Regions from separate parts of the Actinoplanes oblitus genome, predicted to be linked through region 1. Evidence: riboswitches for the same ligand, from Rfam matches in the RefSeq annotation. Region 1 holds a riboswitch; each other region holds the start of a gene.

What was found. Region 1 has a riboswitch for cyclic di-AMP ahead of Actob_RS31665 (LysM peptidoglycan-binding domain-containing protein). Riboswitches for the same ligand answer to the same signal wherever they lie in the genome.
Region 2: linked by a shared signal. The riboswitch ahead of Actob_RS01765 (coiled-coil domain-containing protein) and the one ahead of Actob_RS31665 (LysM peptidoglycan-binding domain-containing protein) in region 1 are both predicted to bind cyclic di-AMP.
Region 3: linked by a shared signal. The riboswitch ahead of Actob_RS05445 (C40 family peptidase) and the one ahead of Actob_RS31665 (LysM peptidoglycan-binding domain-containing protein) in region 1 are both predicted to bind cyclic di-AMP.

What each region holds. Positions count from the first base shown of each region.
Region 1 is NZ_CP126980.1:7,008,425-7,015,482, forward strand. Features, by position in the region: gene Actob_RS31650 (hypothetical protein) at 104-862, shown strand; gene Actob_RS31655 (transcriptional regulator) at 864-1,202, shown strand; gene Actob_RS31660 (hypothetical protein) at 1,266-1,859, opposite strand; cyclic di-AMP (ydaO/yuaA leader) riboswitch at 2,087-2,262, shown strand; gene Actob_RS31665 (LysM peptidoglycan-binding domain-containing protein) at 2,261-2,815, shown strand; gene Actob_RS31670 (GDSL-type esterase/lipase family protein) at 2,980-4,218, shown strand; gene Actob_RS31675 (chromosomal replication initiator protein DnaA) at 4,424-5,266, shown strand; gene Actob_RS31680 (hypothetical protein) at 5,455-6,006, shown strand; gene Actob_RS31685 (NYN domain-containing protein) at 6,387-7,058, shown strand, end outside.
Region 2 is NZ_CP126980.1:382,159-389,216, forward strand. Features, by position in the region: gene Actob_RS01755 (glycoside hydrolase family 65 protein) at 1-2,243, shown strand, start outside; gene Actob_RS01760 (coiled-coil domain-containing protein) at 2,308-3,345, opposite strand; cyclic di-AMP (ydaO/yuaA leader) riboswitch at 3,351-3,482, opposite strand; cyclic di-AMP (ydaO/yuaA leader) riboswitch at 3,691-3,829, shown strand; gene Actob_RS01765 (coiled-coil domain-containing protein) at 3,883-4,866, shown strand; gene Actob_RS01770 (hypothetical protein) at 4,870-5,238, opposite strand; gene Actob_RS01775 (TetR/AcrR family transcriptional regulator) at 5,329-5,934, opposite strand; gene Actob_RS01780 (ABC transporter permease) at 6,122-7,015, shown strand; gene Actob_RS01785 (ABC transporter ATP-binding protein) at 7,041-7,058, shown strand, end outside.
Region 3 is NZ_CP126980.1:1,209,118-1,216,175, forward strand. Features, by position in the region: gene Actob_RS05435 (SDR family NAD(P)-dependent oxidoreductase) at 1-522, opposite strand, end outside; gene Actob_RS05440 (sigma-70 family RNA polymerase sigma factor) at 1,061-2,062, shown strand; gene Actob_RS05445 (C40 family peptidase) at 2,137-3,000, opposite strand; cyclic di-AMP (ydaO/yuaA leader) riboswitch at 3,123-3,270, opposite strand; gene Actob_RS05450 (DUF3817 domain-containing protein) at 3,449-3,772, opposite strand; gene Actob_RS05455 (hypothetical protein) at 3,794-4,225, opposite strand; gene Actob_RS05460 (DUF6158 family protein) at 4,224-4,565, shown strand; gene Actob_RS05465 (DUF1360 domain-containing protein) at 4,594-5,115, shown strand; gene Actob_RS05470 (hypothetical protein) at 5,112-5,318, opposite strand; gene Actob_RS05475 (GAF and ANTAR domain-containing protein) at 5,694-6,530, shown strand; gene Actob_RS05480 (antibiotic biosynthesis monooxygenase family protein) at 6,617-6,931, opposite strand; gene Actob_RS05485 (MDR family MFS transporter) at 7,000-7,058, opposite strand, start outside.

The DNA of each region.
Region 1 (7,058 bases):
CGATCCCCCGCCTGGAGGGCCCGGAAGCGGCAACGGACGTTGACGTGGCGGCGCGGACCGTTCACTCTGTAATGCAGAGTTTTCTGCATTGCAGAGGAGAAGGATGAGTACCGACGCCCCCGACGCCGCCGCCGTACTGGCGGAGATGAACGCGCTCAGATCCAGGAGCCGGCGACTGGCCCACGGCGGCCTCTGGCTCCCGTCCCTCGTGCTGGCGGCGTTGCCCCTGCTGAGCATCGCGCTCTACCGGGACCCGTTCTCGTCGATCTCCGATACCGGCGGCGTCATCGAGTACCCCTATTGGGCCGGGCTGCCGGAGCGGCAACGTGCCGGCCTGGGTTCCTACCTCTTCTGGCTGGTGGCCGCGCCGCTGGCGGTCGGTCTCGTCGCGCAGTGGTACCGCCACCGTGAACGCCGGCATGGGGTCCGCGTGCACTGGCGCGTCCCGGTGGCCGCCGGGGTGGCCGGGCTGCTCTGCCTGCTGGCGCTGTTCGCCGCACCGACCGGACGGCACGGACTCGGCTCGGCCCCTTACGCACTGTCGTGGTGGCAGGGCCTGCTCACCCCGCTGCTCATCGTCGCCGCCGTGACGGTCGCCCTGGGTGTCGTCGAGCGCAGCACCGGCATCATCGTCTCCGGCGCCTGGATGGCGGCCCTGGCCTGGCAGTTCTGCGCGACCGGACGCGTCGGAGGGCTTCTCGGCTGGCAGTCGTGGGCGCTGGGTGGCGGCTCCGGACCCGCGCTGGGTGGCCAGCTGACACTCCTCGGCCTGGACCGTCCCGCGCCCGCCCTGCTGCTGATCAGCCTGCCGCTGGCCGTGGTCGGCGCCTACCACGCCGGACGCGCCCGGAAAGCCGGCTGAGATGGACGAGACACCGCCACACCCGGCAGTCGGGCTCGACGACGTCACCCACCAACGCGTACGCCTGGGCGTGCTCGTCATGCTCGCCGAGATCCCCGAGTGCGCCTTCGCCACCTTGCGGACCGAACTCCGGCTCACCGACGGCAACCTCAACCGTCACGTGCAGGTGCTCGTCGATGCCGGTCTGGTCACCCTGACCAAAGGGTACGAGGGCAACCGGCCCCGGACCTGGGTCAAACTCACCCGTGAGGGTCGCCGCGCACTCCGCGCCGAACTCTCCGCGCTGGAGCAACTCACCGCCCGCCTCAAAGCGGCCGATCTCGACGATCACCCGTCCTGACTCCGCACGCCGGGTTCGCTGCCGCGGGGCGCCGGGGGACGGCGCCCCGCGGGGCATCCCGGGTCAGTTGCGGCCGACCGCCGCCGGCAGCTCGAGCACCGCGAGGTCCTCGTGCGCCGCCGCCCCGGCCGGCGCCGGATGGGCTCGATGGTCGTCCGGGCGGTACGTCGTTCGCCCCAGGGGGTTGCCCTGGCCGGTACCCCCGGGGTCCCGGGGTGCCATCGGCTCGATGTCGGCGAAGGTGTAGCACGCCTCGTCGTCGGTGGCGTCCGGGAGCGGGTCGATGCTCAGCCGGGCGGGCCGGCCGGCCGCGTCGGTCTCGAACCCGATCACGGCGTCCGGCCCGGCCGTGTCGACCTCGGCGAGCAGCTCCGCGATCGCCGGGAAGTGCGTGACGCCCGGGTCGACCTCAGCGCCGACCGGCTCGCCGGTGGCCACCTGGCCGTCGACGGTGATCCGGAACCTGCCGATCAACGCACGCTCGCCGCAGTTCGAGGTGAGGACGTAGGTGTAGGCGCCGGGCAGGTTCGCGGCGGCCGCGTGGACGGCGTCACGGGTGGCTGTCGCCGTACCGGAAAGGGTGTTGCCGCACGCGGAGAGCGTGAGCGCGGCGATCGCGGTGAGCAGAGCGGTCCGGCGCTGTGGGGAATCGGCCATGCGCTGTCCGACGCGCCGTGAGCGGCAGCGGTTCCGCCCGATGTGCCGGTCATGCGGCATGCCGGGGAGACGGGCGGATGACCGTTTTCGGAAATGCCTCGCTTTCCGGGGCAGGAACAAGATCAAATCGGGCGAATACCGTGAAGAACGTCACTATGGGACATCGAAAACTTGGCTGACCGACCCGGGGTGTGGTTACCGTCGATCGTCCCGCGATGGCGGGCACTGTGGACGGACCGCCGAATCCTGCCGCCGATCCACAGACGCGATGAGACGGCAGGAGCGGGGGACCCACCGTTTCCGGCGCTGACGACAGCGCCTCGGGGTGAAGCCGCGTGTGATGCGGCCGGGCCGATCTGCCCGAACCCGACAGCTCACCTCGCAGGCGTGGAGGATCATCCATGTCTCGGATCGGTAGACGAACGCGCCTTGCTGCCCTCAGCCTGGTGGCCGCCGGCGTGACCGGAGCGGGCGTACTGCTCGCCCCGGCCTCCCCGGCGATGGCATCCAGCGTCAACTGGGACGTGGTCGCCAAGTGCGAATCGGGCGGCCGCTGGCACATCAACACCGGTAACGGGTATTACGGCGGCTTGCAGTTCAGCCGCAGCACGTGGAAGGCCAACGGCGGGGGCAGGTACGCCTCGACCGCGGACAAGGCCAGCAAGGCCGAACAAATCAAGATCGCCGACCGGCTGTACGCGAAGCGCGGGCTGAGCCCGTGGCCGGTGTGCGGCAAGAAGTCCGGCGTCCACCACAAGGCGACGTCGCACGGCTCGAAGGCGAAGAAGAAGGCCACGTCGTCGGGCCGGACCTACGTGGTCAAGTCCGGTGACACGCTCGCCAAGATCGCCCGGAAGTACCACGTCAAGGGCGGCTGGCGGACGCTGTACCAGCTCAACAAGGGCAAGCTGAAGAGCCCGAGCCGGATCCACCCGGGGCAGCGGATCCGGCTCTGACGATCGATGTCGTCAGGCGACGGCGGTCAGGCGGGGCGGAAAAGCACCGCCTGACCGCCCGGACCACCTGCCCACGCGGTGATTCGCGTCCTTGCTGACCACATCCGCAGCACTGCGGATGTGAGGATGTCCGGCGGAACGCGGGTCGGGCAACGGGGGAACAGATGCGGTGGGATGGTGCGGCCGGGCTGGCCGGGGGCGTGATCCTGCTGCTGGCGGGGTGCGGCGCGGTGTCCGCCTCGCCCCCGGCAACCGTTGCCGGCTCGGTTCCGGCATCCCCCTCGGCCGGCGCCGCGGCGGAGGGCTGGGTCGCCACCTGGGGTGCCGCGATGACCGACGGCGGGCAGTCCTTCCACCGGCAGACCGTCCGGCAGATCGTGCACACCAGCGTCGCCGGCGACGGGGCACGGCTGCGGCTCTCCCACGCGTTCGGCACCACGCCGCTGGTGATCGGCGGGGTGCACGTGGCGCGGCGGGCCACCGGGAGCGGGATTGAGCGGGCGACCGACACCGCGGTGACGTTCGGCGGGAAGGCCACCGTGACCATCCCGGCGGGCGGCTCGGTGACCAGCGACCGGGTGGACTTCGCGGTGCCGGCGGACGCGGATCTGGCGGTCAGCGTCTACCTGCCGGCGACCACCGGCGAGACGACCCGGCATCCGCTCGCCACCCAGCACACCTACATCGGTACGGGCGATCAGCTCACCGCCACCACCGTGTCCGGCGCCACGACGTCGAGCAGCTACTTCTTCCTGACCGGCCTCGACGTGTTCGACAGCGGGGCCGACGGGACGATCGTGGCGTTCGGGGCGTCGATCACCGACGGGCTGGGCTCGACGGTCGGGGCCGCCCGCCGGTGGCCGGACCTGCTCGCCGACCGGCTGCGGGCGGACGGCCGGACGATCGGCGTGGTCAACACCGGGATCAGCGGCAACCGGCTGACCGCCGACGGCCGGGACGGGCGGGGCGAGAGCGCGGCGCACCGCTTCGACCAGGACGTGCTCCAGCGCACCGGGGTCCGCTGGGTGATCATCTCGGACGATCCGCTGAACGACCTCGGCAGCACACACCCGCCGGCCACCGACGAGCTCATCGGCGCCTATCGGCAACTGATCGATCGCGGTCACGCGGCCGGGATCAAGGTGATCTGCTCGACGCTGACGCCGTTCCACGGGGCCGCATACTGGTCGAGTGCCGGGGAGCGGGGCCGGACCGCGGTGAACGCCTTCGTCCGGGGCGCCGGGAGCGGCTGTGACGCGGTGCTCGACCAGGACACCGCGACGCACGATCCGGCGGCACCCACCCGGTACCTGCCGGCGAACGACTCCGGCGACCACCTGCACCCTGGCGACAAGGGCATGCAGGTGATCGCCGAAGCTGTCGACCTCGACTGGCTGGACTGAGCCAAACAGTCCCACTCAGGAAGCTCGACCTGCGGGAATACGCTTTCCGAAGGAAACTCCACGGTAGCGATCCGGGTACGTCGATGCCGATCGGCCGGCACCAGCCCCGAAGGGCAGCGGGGTATCGGGTTGAACCGGAACCGTCACACGCCGGTACTCCTCGATGTCTTCCATCCGTCCGCTCGAGCGACGAAGCAGGTGCACCATGACGTACCCGGACCCGACCGGCTACCCGTCCCCGGCTGACCAGAACGGCTGGCCGGCGCCGAGACCCCGCTCCGCCCCGCCGGAGGAGTACTCCGCGTCCCATCCGGCGCAGCCGCCGGGCCCCTTCCCGCCCACGCCCCAGCAGTATTCGGGTGGCTCCTATCCGCAGCCCGGCTCGGCTCCCTATCCGCAGTCCGGCGCCGCTCCCTATCCGCAGCCGGCAGCTGCTTCTCACCCGCAGCCCGGCGCCGCTCCCCACCCGCAGCCCTTCGCCGCTCCCCACCCGCAGCCCGGCGCCGCTCCCCACCCGCAGCCCTTCGCCGCTTTCGACCAGCAGCAGCTCGGCTCGCCATGGCAGTCCGACAACCCCCCGGCGAGCCAGTACCCGCAGCAGTTCAGCGGGGCGGCGGCTGACCAGTACCCGCAGCGATACAGCACTCCCCCAGCCACCCAGTACCCGCACCAGTACAGCGCGCCTCCTGCCGACCACTACCCGCAGCAGACCAGCACTCCCCCGGCCAACCTCTACCAGCAGGGCGCCCATCCGGCCGCGCCCGGCCCGTATGGGCAGCAGCCGGGCCCCTCACCCGCGCCGTATCACCAATGGACCGCCGAAGGCGACAGATCCGACCCGGTGCAACAGCAGATCAAGCGGGCCGAGGCCGCCGCCCAGGGCAAGCGCGACATCACCGTCGGCGCCATCTGGCTCGGCGCGGGCATCTTCATCACGCTCGCCACGATGGCCTCGGGCGCCGCGGTCTACGTGGTGGCGTGGGGCCCGATGCTCTACGGGCTCTACCGCGTGATCAAAGGCATCCTCGCGGTCCGCCGGACCCATTGACCCCGATTTTCTACGATCTGGCCCTCCTCCAACCGCACCAGCCCGCTCCCGTGGCTAAGCGCACGGTGATCCCGGCGCGAGACCGCGAGGCCGCGCCGGGCTGAGCTGGCCGGGCCCACCGGCCCGGTCCGACGGGAATCGGCTGAATGGCTGGTCACGGGCTTGCCGGGGTGGGAAATACTCGCCGGGTGATGAAGATCCACTCGACCGGCGGCACGGTGACCTATCGGCTCCGCCGCTCGGGAATGGTGCTCCGGATGCTGACGATCGCGCCGTTGGTGCTTCTCGTCGGGTCGGGCCTCGCCTTCGCGCTGCTCTCATATCTGGGAAAGTCCGCGCATTTCGGGCGAGCCATGGCAGACATCGCTCCTTTTCTGGCGCTTTCGCTGGCCGGCGCCACGGGTTCGACGGTGATCGGCCGGGCGGGGCGGCGGCTCGCCCGGGTACGGGTGTCCGACTCCGGGATCGAGTTCGCCAGGACCCGGCACGCCGCGCTGTTCGTGCCCTGGGCAGCGGTGCGTTCGGTGCGCCGGCGGTATGCGGGTCCGCTGACCGAACTGGTGATCACGCCGGACTCGGTCGACTCGGTGATCGTGACCCAGCGCGGCGCACCGGTGCAGCGAGCGATTCGGCGGGCGGGGGCCCCGGCGTTCGTGGTGGACATCGGCATGATCCGCCCCGGAGCCGCGGCACTGCTCGCGGACATCAGTGGTCGCTTGACCCCAGAAGCCGGCGGGTGACCGTCGCGGCGACGGGCGGCTGGCTGCGGCTTGACTGATGTGGCATGTGGGGTGGGGACGGAGAAGCGACGCGGGCCCGCGGGACACATGAGCCGTGAGCGGGGATTCAGCCCGGCGGTCGCCGGGCGGTCTTGAGGTGAGGCGGCCTCGCGTGTAGGCACGGGACGGGATTGTTGCGGTTGGGTCGGGGGTAGCCGTACAAAATCGGGTTGGTCAGGGAGAATCGCCTACCGTTGGCGAAAAGCGGGATCGGCCGGAAGAATCCCGGACCGGGAGTTCCTAGCGGTCCGGTGACCAGAAACCGGCCGGCGTGAGCGGCGAGAAGGGTCAGCGGGCGTCAGATGAGTGTCAGCAGTAACGAGTCCACGCGCCTCGCTGTCTTGATTGACGCGGACAATGCGCAGCCGGCCATTGTCGAAGGGCTGCTCGCCGAGGTGGCGAAATACGGGACCGCGCATGTGAAACGGGCCTATGGCGACTGGACCGGGATGAATCTGCGCGGGTGGAAGGAACACCTGCTGGCCTACAGCATTCAGCCGATTCAGCAGTTCGCCTACACCACCGGGAAGAACGCCACCGACGCGGCGATGGTCATCGACGCGATGGACCTGTTGTACTCCGGTCGGCTGGACGGGTTCTGCATCGTGTCCAGCGACAGCGACTTCACCCGGCTGGCGGCTCGGATCCGGGAGTCCGGGCTGATCGTCTACGGTTTCGGGGAGCGGAAGACGCCGAAACCGTTCGTGGCGGCCTGCGACAAGTTCATCTATACCGAGAACCTGACCGCGCCGCACAGCGCCGCGGAACCGGCCGATTCACCGGCCACGCCGCGGCCCGCCGTGGGGACGGCGCCGCTGCGGTCGGACAGTGCGCTGGTCAACAAGCTGCGAAATGCCGTCGAGGCGGCCTCGGACGATGACGGCTGGGCGGCTCTCGCGGCCGTCGGGCACATCCTGACCAAGCAGAGTCCCGATTTCGACGCGCGGAACTGGGGTTATACGAAACTGAGCGACCTGCTCACGGCTACCGGGCTGTTCGAGTCGGAGCGCCGG
Region 2 (7,058 bases), 3.2 Mb from region 1:
ACCTGGACGAGGGCGAGCCGCACGGCCTGCCCGGCACCTATCTGAACTCGTTCTACGAGCTGCGGCCGCTGCCGCACGCCGAGGGCGGATACGGCTTCCCGGAGTCCGGCCAGACCATGGTCAACGTCACCAACGCCAAGCTGATGCGGCTGCTGGTCGACGACGAGCCGTTCGATGTGCGATACGGCGAGCTGCGTTCCCACGAGCGCTGCCTGGACCTGCGCGCCGGGACCCTGGAGCGGGTGGTGGAGTGGGTCTCCCCGTCCGGCCAGGGCGTCCGGGTGCGCACCGTGCGCCTGGTCTCCTTCACTCAGCGGGCGGTCGTCGCCTTCCTCTACGAGGTGGAGCCGCTGGACGGCGCGGCCCGGCTGATCCTGCAGTCCGAGCTGGTGGCCAACGAGCAGCTCCCGCCGATGAGCAAGGACCCGCGGGTGGCGGCGGTGCTGGAGCACCCGCTGCAGGCCGAGGAGATGCTCGAGCAGCGGTCCGGCGGCCTGCTGGTGCACCGCACCAAGGTCAGTGACCTGCGGATGGCCGCGGCCATGGAGCACCTGGTGGAGACGCCGGGCCGGCACGCGATCACCACCGAGGGGCACGGCGACTGGCTGCGCACCACGGTGGCCTGCCGGCTGGAGCCGGGGCAGAAGCTGCGGGTGGTCAAGCTGGCGGCGTACGGCTGGTCCAGCGTGCGCTCGCTGCCCGCCCTGCGCGATCAGGTCGGCGCCGCGCTGGCCAGCGCCCGGCTGGACGGCTGGGAGGGCCTGGTCCAGCAGCAGCGGGAGTACCTCGACGCCTTCTGGGACCACTCCGACGTGCGCGTCGAGGGTGACCCGGAGGTGCAGCAGGCGGTCCGCTTCGGTCTCTTCCACACGCTGCAGGCCGGTGCCCGGGCGGAGAAACGCCCGATCGGGTCCAAGGGCCTCACCGGTCCCGGGTACGACGGCCACACGTTCTGGGACGCCGAGACGTTCGTGCTGCCCGCGCTCACCTACACCCAGCCCTCGGCGGCGGCGGACGTGCTGCGCTGGCGGCACTCGACGCTGGACCTGGCCCGGGAGCGGGCGCAGACGCTGGGCCTGCAGGGTGCCGCGTTCCCGTGGCGGACCATCCGCGGCCAGGAGTGCTCCGGGTACTGGCCGGCCGGCACCGCGGGCTTCCACATCGCCGCGGACATCGCCGACGCGGTCCGGCGCTACGTCCAGGCCACCGGCGACTACGACTTCGAGCGTGAGGTCGGCCTGGAGCTGCTGGTGGAGACCGCCCGGCTGTGGCGCTCGCTGGGCCACCACGACCGGCACGGGCGGTTCCACATCGACGGCGTCACCGGGCCCGACGAGTACACGGCCGTGGTGAACGACAACATCTACACCAACCTGATGGCGCAGCAGAACCTGATGACCGCGGTGGAGGCCTGCAAGCGGCATCCGGACCTGGCGCGGCGCTTCGGGGTCGACGACGAGGAGGCGGCCTCCTGGCGGGACGCGGCGGCGGCCGTGCACATCCCGTACGACAAGGAGCTCGGCGTCCACCAGCAGTGCGAGGGCTTCACCCGGTTGCAGGAGTGGGACTTCGAGAACACCCCGCCGGAGGGCTACCCGCTGCTGCTCAACTACCCGTACTTCGACCTGTACCGCAAGCAGGTGGTCAAGCAGGCCGACCTGGTGATGGCGATGTACATCCGGGGGGACGCGTTCACCCCGGAGGAGAAGACCCGGAACTTCGCGTACTACGACGCGCGGACGGTCCGGGACTCGTCGTTGTCCGCCTGCATCCAGGCGGTGATGGCGGCCGAGACCGGGCACCTCGAGCTGGCCCACGACTATCTGGGCGAGGCCGCCCTGATGGACCTGCACGACCTGCACCAGAACGCGCGGGACGGCGTGCACGTGGCGTCGCTGGCCGGCTCCTGGATCGCACTGGTGGCCGGCCTGGGCGGGATGCGTGACTTCAACGGCCAGTTGTCGTTCGCGCCGCGGCTGCCCAGCCGGATCAACAACCTGGACTTCTCGCTGCTCTGGCGGGGGCTGCGGCTGCGGGTCAACGTCACCGCCGAGGAGGTCACCTACTCGCTGCGCAACGGCGGCGGCTCGGCCCGGCTCACCCTGCTGCACCACGGCAAGGAGATCGAGGTCACCCAGGTCCGCCCGGTGACCATGGCGATCCCGTCGGCCGGGCCGGCCGGCCCGGCACCGGCGCAGCCGGCCGGGCGTGCCCCGGTGCGGCGCGCGACGCCGCACCACTGAGACACCACGAGAGAACGGCCCCCGCCCGGACGGGTGGGGGCCGTTCTCATCAGGACTGACGTGACTACAGCAGCGACACGTGCACGTGGTCGGTGTGATCACTCGGACCGTGGTAGGCGTGCCAGTTGTTGGTCGCCGGGAACCAGATCTGCTTGTACCAGATGACGTAGTAGATGCCGAGCCGATCGGCGTTGCGCACCAGGAACGCGGTGAGGTCGTTGCCGTACCGCATCATCTTGGCGTTGCCGGTCGCCGACGAGAAGCCACTCTTCTGCAACGACCAGTCGCAGGCGCGGCCCTTCGGGTGCTCGAACGGGCCACCGTCGCGGTGGCAGCCGACGAACATGTTGAAGCCGGCCTTCTTCACCTCCTTGTAGAGGTGCAGGGTGCGCTTGGTGATGCAGCCGTCGGTGGTCGGGTCGTCCTGGTTGCAGGACTCCGGCGAGAAACCGCCGTCGGAGTTGCGCGGTGCCGGGGCGGCGGTCGGCGACTTGGCGTCGACGAACCCGGCGGTGATGGTCTTGTTGATGCCGGTGCCACCGCCGAGCAGTTCGAGCTGGTCCTCGGCCGAGTCGTGCAGCTTCTTCTGCACCGAGAGCTGCTGCTCCTGGTTCTTGACCTCGGCGTCGAGCCGGGTCTTGTCCGCGGTGATGTCCTGCAGCAGGGTGTTCAGCTCGTGCAGTTTCTCGTCGTGCAGCTTGTTGATCTCCTCCAGGCTGACCGCCTTGTCCAGGAAGTCGGCGGAGTCGCTGGCCCGCAGCAGGAAGCTCAGCGAGCTCAGGTTGCCGACCTGGTACTGCTGCTTGGCGATCGCGTTGACCTCGGGGACCAACTGGTCGCGCCGAGCCTCGGCGGTCTTGATCTGGGCGGCCAGCTGGATCTGGGTCTTCTTCGATTTCGCGACCGCTGCCTTGGCGTTCACGAACCGGCGGTTCGTGGCCTCGATCTGGTCGGAGAGGTCGTCGCTCGCCTCCCCTTCCTCAGCGGTCGTGCCGCTGCCTCCAGGGGCAGCGTGTGCCGGGGTGATCGGGGCCACGAATATGGCGGCGGTCACCAGCGGCGCCAGGGCAAGCGTCAGCCACCGGCGGGGACGTGCGGTCATCAACAATCCTTCCTTGTCACCGCCGACCGGGTTAGCTGACGGGTTCGGGACGGAAGCTATCCCTACCGCATGACGCGGATTCACCCCACCTACCTGGTTCCCCGGCTCACCTTTCGGTGATTAGGCGGCGGCCTGCCGGCAACTCGGGGGCGGTGCCGTCCTGGCAGGACCGGCGGCAAGCTTACCTGAGATAGCACGGGACATCAGGGTCCGGAAAAGGGCCAAAATAGTTACCGCACAACGACTTTCCGTAAGCGCATCACGACTGGTGACTGCGCCGTCGCGATGGGTGTGAGAACTGTCGATTCGTCGATCCGCTGAGGTATGGTCGTCCCGGTTCCCAGCCGGGAACCGCCGCCTAATCGCATAACGAGCGAGCCGGGGATCCATTTTTCTTCCGGGGCGAATCCGCATCCCGCGGTAGGGACCTTTCCTTCATCCCGAGCCCGTCAGCTAACCCGGCCGGCGGCCGACGGGAGGAAACAGCCAGTGCAGCATGTGACTGCGCGGCGACGATGGGCTGCCTTTCTAGCGCTCGTGGTCGCCGCATGTGGGATCGCCGGGGTCGCCGGACCGGCAGCCGCGGCGCCCCGGCCCCTGGCCGCGCCGGGGGAGTCCGGTGACGACGGCGAGGGTGGCAAGAAGGCCATGCTCGACAAGCTCGAAGAGGCCTCCAAGGGCTACCTGGCGGCCAAGGCGAAGCTCGCGAAATCCAAGCAGCAGCAGACCCAGCTGGCCGCCGAGCTGAAGAAGCTGGACGCGGCCCTCGGCCCGCAGCAGGTGACGCTCAACAAGTACGCCGAGCAGGCGTACACGATGGGCCGGCTCGGCCCGATCAGCGCGCTGCTCGGCGCCGACTCGTCGGCCGGCTTCCTGGACCGGGCCCAGCTGCTGACCACCGTGGCGGCCCGGCAGAACCAGGCGATCGCCGACCTGAAGAACACCCGGACCGACCGGCAGACGGCCAAGACCGGGATCGACGCGGCCATCATCGACCAGCAGAAGCAGGTCAACGTGATGGCCAAGCGCAAGGCGCAGGCCGAGAAGGCGCTCAAGGACGCCGATCAGGGCGACGCCGCCGATGACGACTCCGGCGGGGGCAGCAGTGCGGACGCCGACAAGCCGAGCGGCAACCTGGACGGCAGCTGCGTGCCCGACCCGACGACGGACGGCTGCATCAGCCCGCGCCTGCTGTACGCGATGAAGCAGGCGCAGAAGGCCGGCTTCACCCGCTACGTCGCCTGCTACCGCCCGCAGAACAGCGGGGAGCACCCGAAGGGCCGGGCCTGCGACTTCGCCGCCGACAAGAACGGTTTCGGCGGGGTGGCGACCGGGGCCAGCAAGACGTACGGCACCAACCTGGCGAACTACTTCATCCACAACTCGGACACGCTCGGCGTGCTCTACGTGATCTGGTTCAAACGGATCTGGTTGCCGAGCAGCGGGTGGAAGTCGTACAGCGGGGCCGGTGGCACGCCGTCGACCGACCACACCAACCACGTGCACCTTTCGGTGACGTAAGTCTCAGATCGGGAGCAGGCGGTGTCCGGCCATCTCCAGTTCGCCCTCGTGCCGGACGTTGACCGGGGTGCTCAGGCCGGACGCCGCGTCGTGCAGGACGACCGAGGCGCCGTCGATGCGATAGGTGCCGATCGCCCGCTTCCGGCGGCCGGCCACCTCGCCCGCGTACGTCCCGTCGGTGCGCAGCCGCAGCTCGACCGTGCCGTCCGGGCTGCGCCAGGCGCCCACGACGGCCGCGCCGGTCACCACCGTGGGCCGCGCCGGAACCGGCCCGAGGCCGGTGTCCGGCGTGCGGGCCATGGCGATGGCGAGCATGGCGGCGGCGTCCAGGACGGTGGTGTCGACGCGGGGGGCGTGCGAGAAGTGCTGCATCGGGCCGGCTCCGAGGGGTGGGTGGCGGGAACGCCCTTTCCCTTCGGTCCGGCGCCGGGCCGGTGCAGCACTCCGCCGGTTGCGACCCGGTTATTTCCCGGCGCCGGCCTTCAGCGCGCCGAGCACCGAGGCGGCCAGCTTCTCCAGGTAGTCGTCGCTCATCGGTTGCCGGGAGACGGCCAGCCGCCAGTAGAGCGGGCCGAGGATGAGGTCGACCGCCACCTCCGGATCGGTGTCCTCGGGCAGCTCGCCGCGGGCGATGGCCTGGCCGACCAGTTTCTCGCCCACCGACTGCTGGTGGGTGCGCAGCACCCGTTGCAGGGTCTCGGCGATCTGCGGGTTCCGCGCCGCCTCGGCCATCAGGTCGGGAATGATCTGCGAGGCCACCCGGTGTTGCAGCGCCTTGCTGACGATCATCATGAGCAGGTCCAGGTCGCCGGCGAACGAGCCGGTGTCCGGAAGTGGCACCTTGCGACCGGCGACTTCCGTGATGATCTCCAGTACCATCTCCAGCTTGTTGCTCCAGCGCCGGTAGATGGCGGTCTTGCCGACGCCGGCACGCCGGGCCACGGCCTCGATCGACAGACGGCCGTAACCGACCTCTGCCAGCTCACTCATGACCGCGTTACGGATAGCCACGGTGATGTCGTTGCGGAGCACCGCCGCTCCGGCAGGTGCGCGTTTGACTGTCGCCACCCGGTAACTATAGCGCTACGACGTAACGGTTGCGTTCCGCCGTTTGGTCGGCTACCGTTCCTCCCACGTCGATACGAACCCGTTCCATCGGCGTCGGCGGACGCCTGTCATGCTGCTAGCTGTGTTCGAAGGCAAGTCACCCGAGTCCGCCGCCTACCATGGGCCGACGAGATCGGAGCACCACTCGATGCCAGAGACGGCGGTTGCCGATGCCGCTACCGGCGTTCCCCTCCGGGAGCTCGCCCGACGGCACGGCCTCACCTCTTCCGGGCGGCGGCTCGGCCTGCTGGAGTACTCCCGCAAGCTGTGGGCGTACCGGCACTTCATCGCCGCCCACGCCAAGGCGAAGACCTCGTCCACGCTGGGTAACACCAACCTCGGCGCGCTCTGGACGGTGCTGACGCCGGCGCTCAACGCCTTCGTCTACTACATCATCTTCGGTGTGGTGATCGGCACACGTGGCGGTGTAGCCAACTTCATCGCGTACCTGTGCATCGGCGTCTTCGTCTTCCAGTTCACCCAGTCGTCGGTGCAGAACGGCATCAACGCGATCACCGGCAACCTGGGCCTGATCCGGGCACTGCACTTCCCGCGGGCCAGCCTGCCGCTGTCGGTGGCCCTGGTGGAGATCCGCAACTTCCTCACCGCGATGGTCGTGCTGCTGGCGATCGTGATCGTCAAGGAGCCGGTCAACCTGGAGTGGCTGCTGATCATCCCGGCGATCATCCTGCAGTCGATCTTCAACATCGGCCTGGCGCTGGCCTGCGCCCGGCTCGGATCCAAGCTGCGTGACGTCAAGCAGCTCATCCCGTTCGTCATGCGGTTCTGGCTGTACGGCTCGGCGGTGCTCTACCCGGTCACCCGGTTCACCGAGCACCTGCACGGCTGGAAGCTGTTCGCCGTCGAGCTGAACCCGCTGCTGGTCTTCATCGAGCTCTACCGGCACTCGCTGATGGAGAACGTGACACTGGCCGGCAGCCCGACCCAGCTCTGGATCGAGGCGATCATCTGGTCGCTGGTCGTGGGCTTCGCCGGCTTCGTCTACTTCTGGCGCGGAGAGAAGGGTTACGGCCGTGGCTGACAACGAGCTGGGGCAGGGCGCGAACATGACGGCGGCCGACGAG
Region 3 (7,058 bases), 4.0 Mb from region 1:
CAGCACCGTGTTGCAGCGCACGCCCTGCTTCTTGTACTCGACCGCGACGGTCGCGGCGAAGGCCAGCACCGCCGCCTTGGCGGTGACGTAGCCGGCCGCGCCCGGGAACGGCGCCACGGCGGCCCGGGACGAGACGCACACCACCGCGCCGCCGCCGGCCGCGATCAGGTGCGGCAGGGCGGCCGCGGTGGTCAGGTAGGTGGGTCGCAGGTTGGTGGTGAGCATGGCCTCGAACTCGTCGACCGGGGTGTCGGCGATCAGGCCGCTGCCGGCGTACCCGCCGACCAGGTTGACCACCGCCTTCAGCGGGGCGTCCGGGTCACCGGCGGCGGTCGCCACGGCGGCGGCCGCACCGGCCGGGTCGGTGAGGTCGGCCGGGACGGCGACGACGCCGGCCGGCAGCCGGTCGACGGAACCGGGCCGGGCCGGGGCCACCACGCGCCACCCGGCATCCAGGAACGCCGCGATGGTGGCGGCGCCGAGTCCGCCGGTGCCGCCCGTGACAAGAGCAGTGTTGGTCATGGGAGCAGGTTGTCACACGTACGTGGATGTGCTTTTGCTCACTCCCGGCCGCTCGGGTGGCCGGCCGGGGGAATGTCACCGCATCGGGAAGCGTCACCCGGGCGGGCGAGTGAACTGTGGCCCACCGTGGCGCATTGTGGCCGATGGTCCCGTTCGACCTGCCGGTCACGCGGAGTGAGATCTTTTTTGATGTACGCGTTTGATTCAGGCCTGTCTGCTGCCGGTCGATGCTGCACGTGAACCCCAGGGACGGAAAAACCGTAGAACCAGGGTGACGAGCATCGCGGCGCCCAGGTGATGCCCGTCGCTGTGGACGATGAGAGGCCGATGGTGTTATGAGGCGCGCTACGGGTAACCGTCTATCTGCAAGACGGCCGCAGAGAGATCGTACTCAGCTACCGCGCACTGGGCTCTCAGGTAAGACCCAGGCATTCGTGACACTTTCGACCAGCCAGCCGGAATCAGCGCAGGCAGCCATTTGTTGTGTAGATGTCAGCAACCGCAATGCACGAGCTGCGGACGTTACGGGAGAGGGCTGATGGACGCAGGTAATGCCCGTAACAGGGTTAGTGACGGCAATGAGGGGACCGTGGGCAACGTGGAGAAGAACACCGTGATGCGTACCGACCAGGTTGCCGAGGAGCGCGACCTCGTCGGAGTCTACCTGCACGAAATCTCCCGGACGCCGCTGTTGGACGCCGCGCGGGAGGTCGAGCTCTCCAAGGCGATCGAGGCGGGCCTCTACGCCGAGCACCTGCTCGAGCAGGGCGAGGAGCGTCGCGGCGTCAGCCGGGAGGAGCTGGAGCGACTGGTCACCGAGGGCCAGCGCGCCAAGGACCTGTTCATTCGAGCCAACCTGCGCCTGGTCGTCTCGATCGCCCGCCGCTACGTGCGGTCGGGCATGCCGATGCTCGACCTGATCCAGGAGGGCAACACCGGCCTGGTCCGCGCGGTCGAGAAATTCGACTACGAGCGCGGCTACAAGTTCTCGACGTACGCGACGTGGTGGGTGCGCCAGGCGATCAGCCGGGCGATCGCCCAGCAGGAGCGCACCGTCCGTCTCCCGGTGCACCTGGTCGAGGACGTCAACCGGATGCGTAACGTCACCCGCCAGCTGGTGCGTGAGCTCGGCGGCGACCCGGAGCCGGAGCAGGTCGCGGCGGCCCTGGGCGTGACCGTGGAGCGGGTCAACGAGCTCACCCGCTGGGCTCAGGACACCGTCTCGCTGGACACCCCGGTCGGCGACGACGGCGACACCAACCTGGGTGACCTGGTGGCCGACAGCGACGCCCCGTCGCCCGAGGAGATCGTGCTGAGCGCACTGGAGCGCCAGCGCATCGAGGGCCTACTCAACCACCTGGACGACCGCTCGGCCGGCATCATGCGGGCCCGCTACGGCCTGGAGGACGGCCGCGAGCACTCGCTGACCGAGGTGGCCTCGCGCTTCTCGCTCAGCCGGGAGCGGATCCGCCAGCTGGAGATCCAGGCGCTCGGCCGGCTGCGCGAGCTGGCCCGGGCCGAGGGCCTGCAGGCCGCCTGACAATCCCTTCCCCCCGGATAACGACTGGAGGCCGGCACCCCGCGGGGTGCCGGCCTCCTTCACGTCCGGGTGCCTTACGACACGCGGCCGTACCCGGGACTGTCCGGGGTCATGATGTTGATCGTTCGGTACAGCACGTCCCGGCCGGCCGACGGCGCGTCAATGATCTTGCCGTCGCCGACGTAGAGCGCGACGTGCCCGCCGCCCCGGTAGAACACCAGGTCGCCCGGCTTGAGCTGGCTCTTGTCGCTGAACATCCGCACGGCGCCCTTCTGGGCGGCCGCGTTGTGCGGCAGCGACTTGCCCGCCGCCGCCCAGGCCGCCATGGTCAGGCCCGAGCAGTCGTACGAGTCAGGACCGGCGTCGCCGAATCCGTACGGCTTGCCGACCTGCTTGAACGCGAAGGCGACCGCCTTGCCGGCCGAGCCCGCGATGTTCGGGATCGAGCCGGTGTAGGAGCCGGTGTCCTCGGTGGCGCTGCCGTAGAGGTCCTCGCGCATGTCATACAGCTTCTGCAGGTCCTTCTTGATCTTCTTCTTCTGCGCGTCCAGTTCCTGGATCTGCAGGTTCTGCTTCTGCTCGGTGGTCTTGAGGGCCGCCTGCTTCTGCGCGAAGGTCTGCGTGGTCTCGGTGTACGTGTCGATGTCCGCCTGGTTGGACAGCGTGATCTGCTCCAGGTAGCCCATCCGGTCGAGCAGCTCGCCCTGCTTGCCGCTGAGCAGCACCGTCATCGGGCCGACCCGGCCGGTGATGTACTGCGACGTGGCGATCGTCGACATCTTGGCGCTGGCCTGGGCGAGCGCCGCCTGGGCCGGCTTCAGCGAGGCGGACAGCTTCACCGCGTCCGCCTTGGTCTTCTTCAGGTCGAGACGCGTCTTGTTGTACGTCTCGGTGACGTCCTCGAGCTTCTCCGAAGCCTTGTCGATCTGCTTCTTCAAATCGCTCTCGGACGGAGCCGCGTGGGCGGCCACAGCTCCCGACGTGGTGATCGCAAGTGCGGTCAGCGCGACCACCAGCGCCCGGAGCCTGGTACGGGGGTGTGGCACTGGTCAGGGGCCTTTCTTCCGCTTTGGCCGCCTACCGGGTTAGCTGACGGGTTCGGGCTCGGAAGAAGGCCCTACCGCGCGCGGCGCGGATTCACCCCCGGGAGATGGTTCCCCGGTTCACGAACGACGGGGGTGTCGTTCAGGATTCGGCGGCGTTGGCCGGCGCCATCGGAGGGTTTGTGGCTGCGGACCGGACCAACCGCATCAACTTATCGGGGAAGAAAACAAAATCAAGACCTCGCCGAGTGATTTCTTCCAATCGTCGGTCTTGCGAAGTAAATCCCGATAACCGGCTGTTATTCGATCCGCGCTGAGCGTTATTTCGACGCTGACGATCCTACTAATCCTTCAGCGCGGGCTCGAGTGCGGCATTCGGCATCCAGTGCCGGGTGACCTGGCGCTCGGCCCAGAACGAGAAGAACGGGATGGTGCCGGCCAGCATCACGACGACCATCCGGCCGAACGGCCAGCGGACCCGCCGGGACAGGTCGAAGGTGAGAAGCAGGTAGACCATGTACAGGAAGCCGTGCAGCGGGCCGATCAGGGCCACCAGCGTGGCGTTGTCGCCCAGGTACTTCAGCGGCATGCCGACCAGCACGAGCACGACGAGGAGCACGCCGACGATCCAGGCGATGGTCCGGTAACGGGTGAGGGCGCCCTGCACGGGGGTCTCCTTCTGCTTCTACTACTTGACGATGCGGCCGGGGTAGTCGGCCGGCCGGGCGCCGGGGTGCTCGGCCAGCCAGGCCAGGTAGTCGTTGTACGCGTCGAGCTCCGGGTCGGCCGCACCGGGCTCGGCCGCCCGCACGGCGACCCGGACCGGGCGGCCCAGGGCGACCGGGGCGTCCGGATCGCGCTCCGGGGCGGGCGCCGCCGCGGACTCGTCGGCCGGCTCGCCGGCGGACCCGAGCTTGCGGCGGTGCAGCTGGATCTCGCGGATCCAGATGAACACCACGAAGCCGGCGAAGACCGGCCACTCGAACATGTAGCCCCAGCTGAGCGAGTTACCTCCGGTCGCCCGGCTGAACTGCCACCAGCCGAGACCGAGACAACCCGCGGTCAGCACCAGCGCCAGGAGGTGCCGGGCGATCCATGCCGGGGTCCACAGCCCTTTCATGCACCCGAGCCTACCGGCGGGTTTGGCGGTCGCCCGCACGGGCAAGCCCCTGGACGAACAGCGGCTCATGAGACAGCGGAGGTACACGATGACGGATCCGGGATCCTCCGGCGGCGAGCCGGTGGACTTCGAGATCGGGGTCGACCCGGTGGGTCTGCCCGACGACGCCCTGTTCCGCGAACTCGCCAGCCTGTACCGGACCCGGCTGCAGACCCTGCGGCACGGTCCGGACGCGGCGCTGGAGAACCACTTCCGGCGCACCGCCGAGCTGGAGACCGAGTACATGGCGCGATATCCGGGACGTGAGATCGACCCCGCCCGGCTCACCCAGGACTTCTGACCCGCCCGGTGTGGAAAGGACCCCCTAGATGACCAGCCTGCAGGCCCGGGTCGCCGAGACGGCCCGGGCGTACGCGCCGCACGAGCACCGGCCGATGGCCGGCTATCTGGTCGCGATGGGCGCCTACGGCGCGCTCGCGGCCGGCCTGGCGGTGGCCGCCAAGATGACCGGCCGGACACCGCCGGAACGCCCGGCTCTGGCCGACGTGGTGCTGATCTCGATCGCCACCCACAAGCTGAGCCGGCTGGTCGCCAAGGACGCGGTGACGAGCCCGCTGCGGGCGCCGTTCACCCGATACACCGAACCGGCCGGAGCCGCCGAGCTCAACGAGGAGGTCCGGGACTCCGGCAGCAGTGTCAAGCACGGCATCGGTGAGCTGCTCACCTGCCCGTTCTGCCTGGCCGCGTGGGTGGCCACCGGGATGACCGGCGGGCTGGTGCTGGCGCCCCGGCTGACCCGGCTGGTGGCGACCGCGCTGACCGCGACCGCCGCCTCGGACTTCCTGCAGATGGCTTACTCGATGGCCAAGGAGAAGGCGGAGGGCAGCTAAAGGGTACGCAGCGCCTCTTCGGCCTCGTCCTGCAGATACTCGCCCTCGGGTAGGGCGTCGATCCGGGTCAGCAGGGTGGCCGGCAGGTCCTCGGCGATCGCCCGGCGCTGCAGGTCACCGCTGCTCATCCGTTCCTCGGCGCGGTACGCGTCGTCGAGGAAGGTGGTCAGGCGGGCGTCGTCCCCGGTGGTTTCGTCGGTCACGGCGGGTGGGGTACCCGGGGCCCGGCCGGGCAAACGCGGGACGCTCGGCGACTGTAAGCCAGGTCACAATAGCTACCGGAATCGTGGGCGGATGCCGAAGGTTGTGAACGGATGCCGGTGTGCCCAGTGTCCCCGGGCCTCACCCATCGCCTGCACGGAATACCGTTCGGCTGGAGCCGTGTTGAGCCACTCGCCGCGAGGCGACCTGCACACCGGCATCTACTTCGTTCGGCCCCCGGTTCGCCGGGGGCCGTACCGTTTCGCCGGCTCAGGCGTTTTTGAGCGTTCCCGGCGCAGAGGGTTTAAACGGACAACACCCCCCGATCGGGGCACCGAACCGCGCCTTCCCGGAATCGACATGGCAGTATCCGTCGAGTGTCTGTACCGCAACGTCGCGTACCGGCCGCGCAGCGCGGCACCCGGTCCCACCGACGCGCCACCCCCGGTGGGGTGACCGCGCCCGGCCGGCCCCGCCGTCTCGTCGCCGGTGGCCGGCCCCGGCACGGCGCCGCCGATCTGCTCGGTCCCGGTGCCCCGCACCCGGTCGAACTGGCCGGCCTGTTGCACGAGGTCACCGTGCGGTTGTTGAGCGCCGACACGCTCCAGCAGGCGCTCGACCGGCTGGCCGCGCTGATCGCCGGCGCGCTGCCCGGCACGACCCGCTGCGCGGTCGCGCTGATCAGTGAGGGCGGCCCGGTCACCGTCGCGGCCGCCGGGTCCGCCGGTGAGACGTCAGATCGGCTTCAGTACGGCGACGGCAGCGGCCCCGGGCTGGAGGCCGCCCGGACCCGCAGCCTCGTCACCACGCACGACCTGGGTGCCGACGAGCGGTGGCCGGAGCTAGCCGCGGCGGCCCGGGCGGACGGGATCGGCGCGGTCGCGGCGATCCCGCTGGACGTCCGGCGCACGGCGGTCGGCGCGCTCAGCGTCTGCCTGGGCCGGCCCGGCGAGATCGAGCCGGATCTGCTGCTCACCGCGATGGCGGTGGCCGGGCAGGCCGAGTTGCTGCTCGGTGAGCTGCATCGGCGGGAGACCCGGACCGAGGGGGCCGCGGTGGACCGGGCGGTCGGGGTGATCATCGCGCAGCGCGGGTGCGGGGTGCAGGAGGCCCACCGGATCCTGCGGGACAGCGCCCAGCGGCTCGGCCTGGACCAGATGGTGGTCGCCGAGCGCCTGGTCTCGGCGGCGGCCCGGAACCGGGCGGGCGCTTAGGGCCGGCGCCGCCGACCACGCCGTGGCCCCGGCGTGGTCGGCGGACGGCGGCCGGGCGCGTCACGCCCGGCCGGTCGGTGTGCTCGTCAGGCCCCGGTCTCCTTGTGGACCTGCTGGATCACCTCGAACTCCAGCAGGCTGGCGCCGGTGGCCACCGGCTTGGCCCGCTCGCCGGAGTGGGCGGCCCGGGCGCCGCCCTGCGACCAGTTCTGGAACGCCTCCTCCGACTCCCACTTCGTGTACACGAAGTAGCGGTTGTCGCCGGCGACCGGGCGCAGCAGCTCGAAGGCGAGGAAGCCGGGCTCGTTCTCCACAGCGCCGTGCCGGGCGGCGAAGCGCTTCTCCAGTTCGGGGCCGGCGCCCTCGGGGACCTCAATCGCGTTGATCTTTACTACAGCCATGCGGTCACGCTAACGCGTGCTCACCGGTACGGACGGCGGCGCGCTGCCGTCCGTACCGTAAGCGGTTGTCAGTGAGTGGAACCCTCGCTGCCCGCCTTGACCCCCGCCTGGTTGTCGTCGTCGGCGA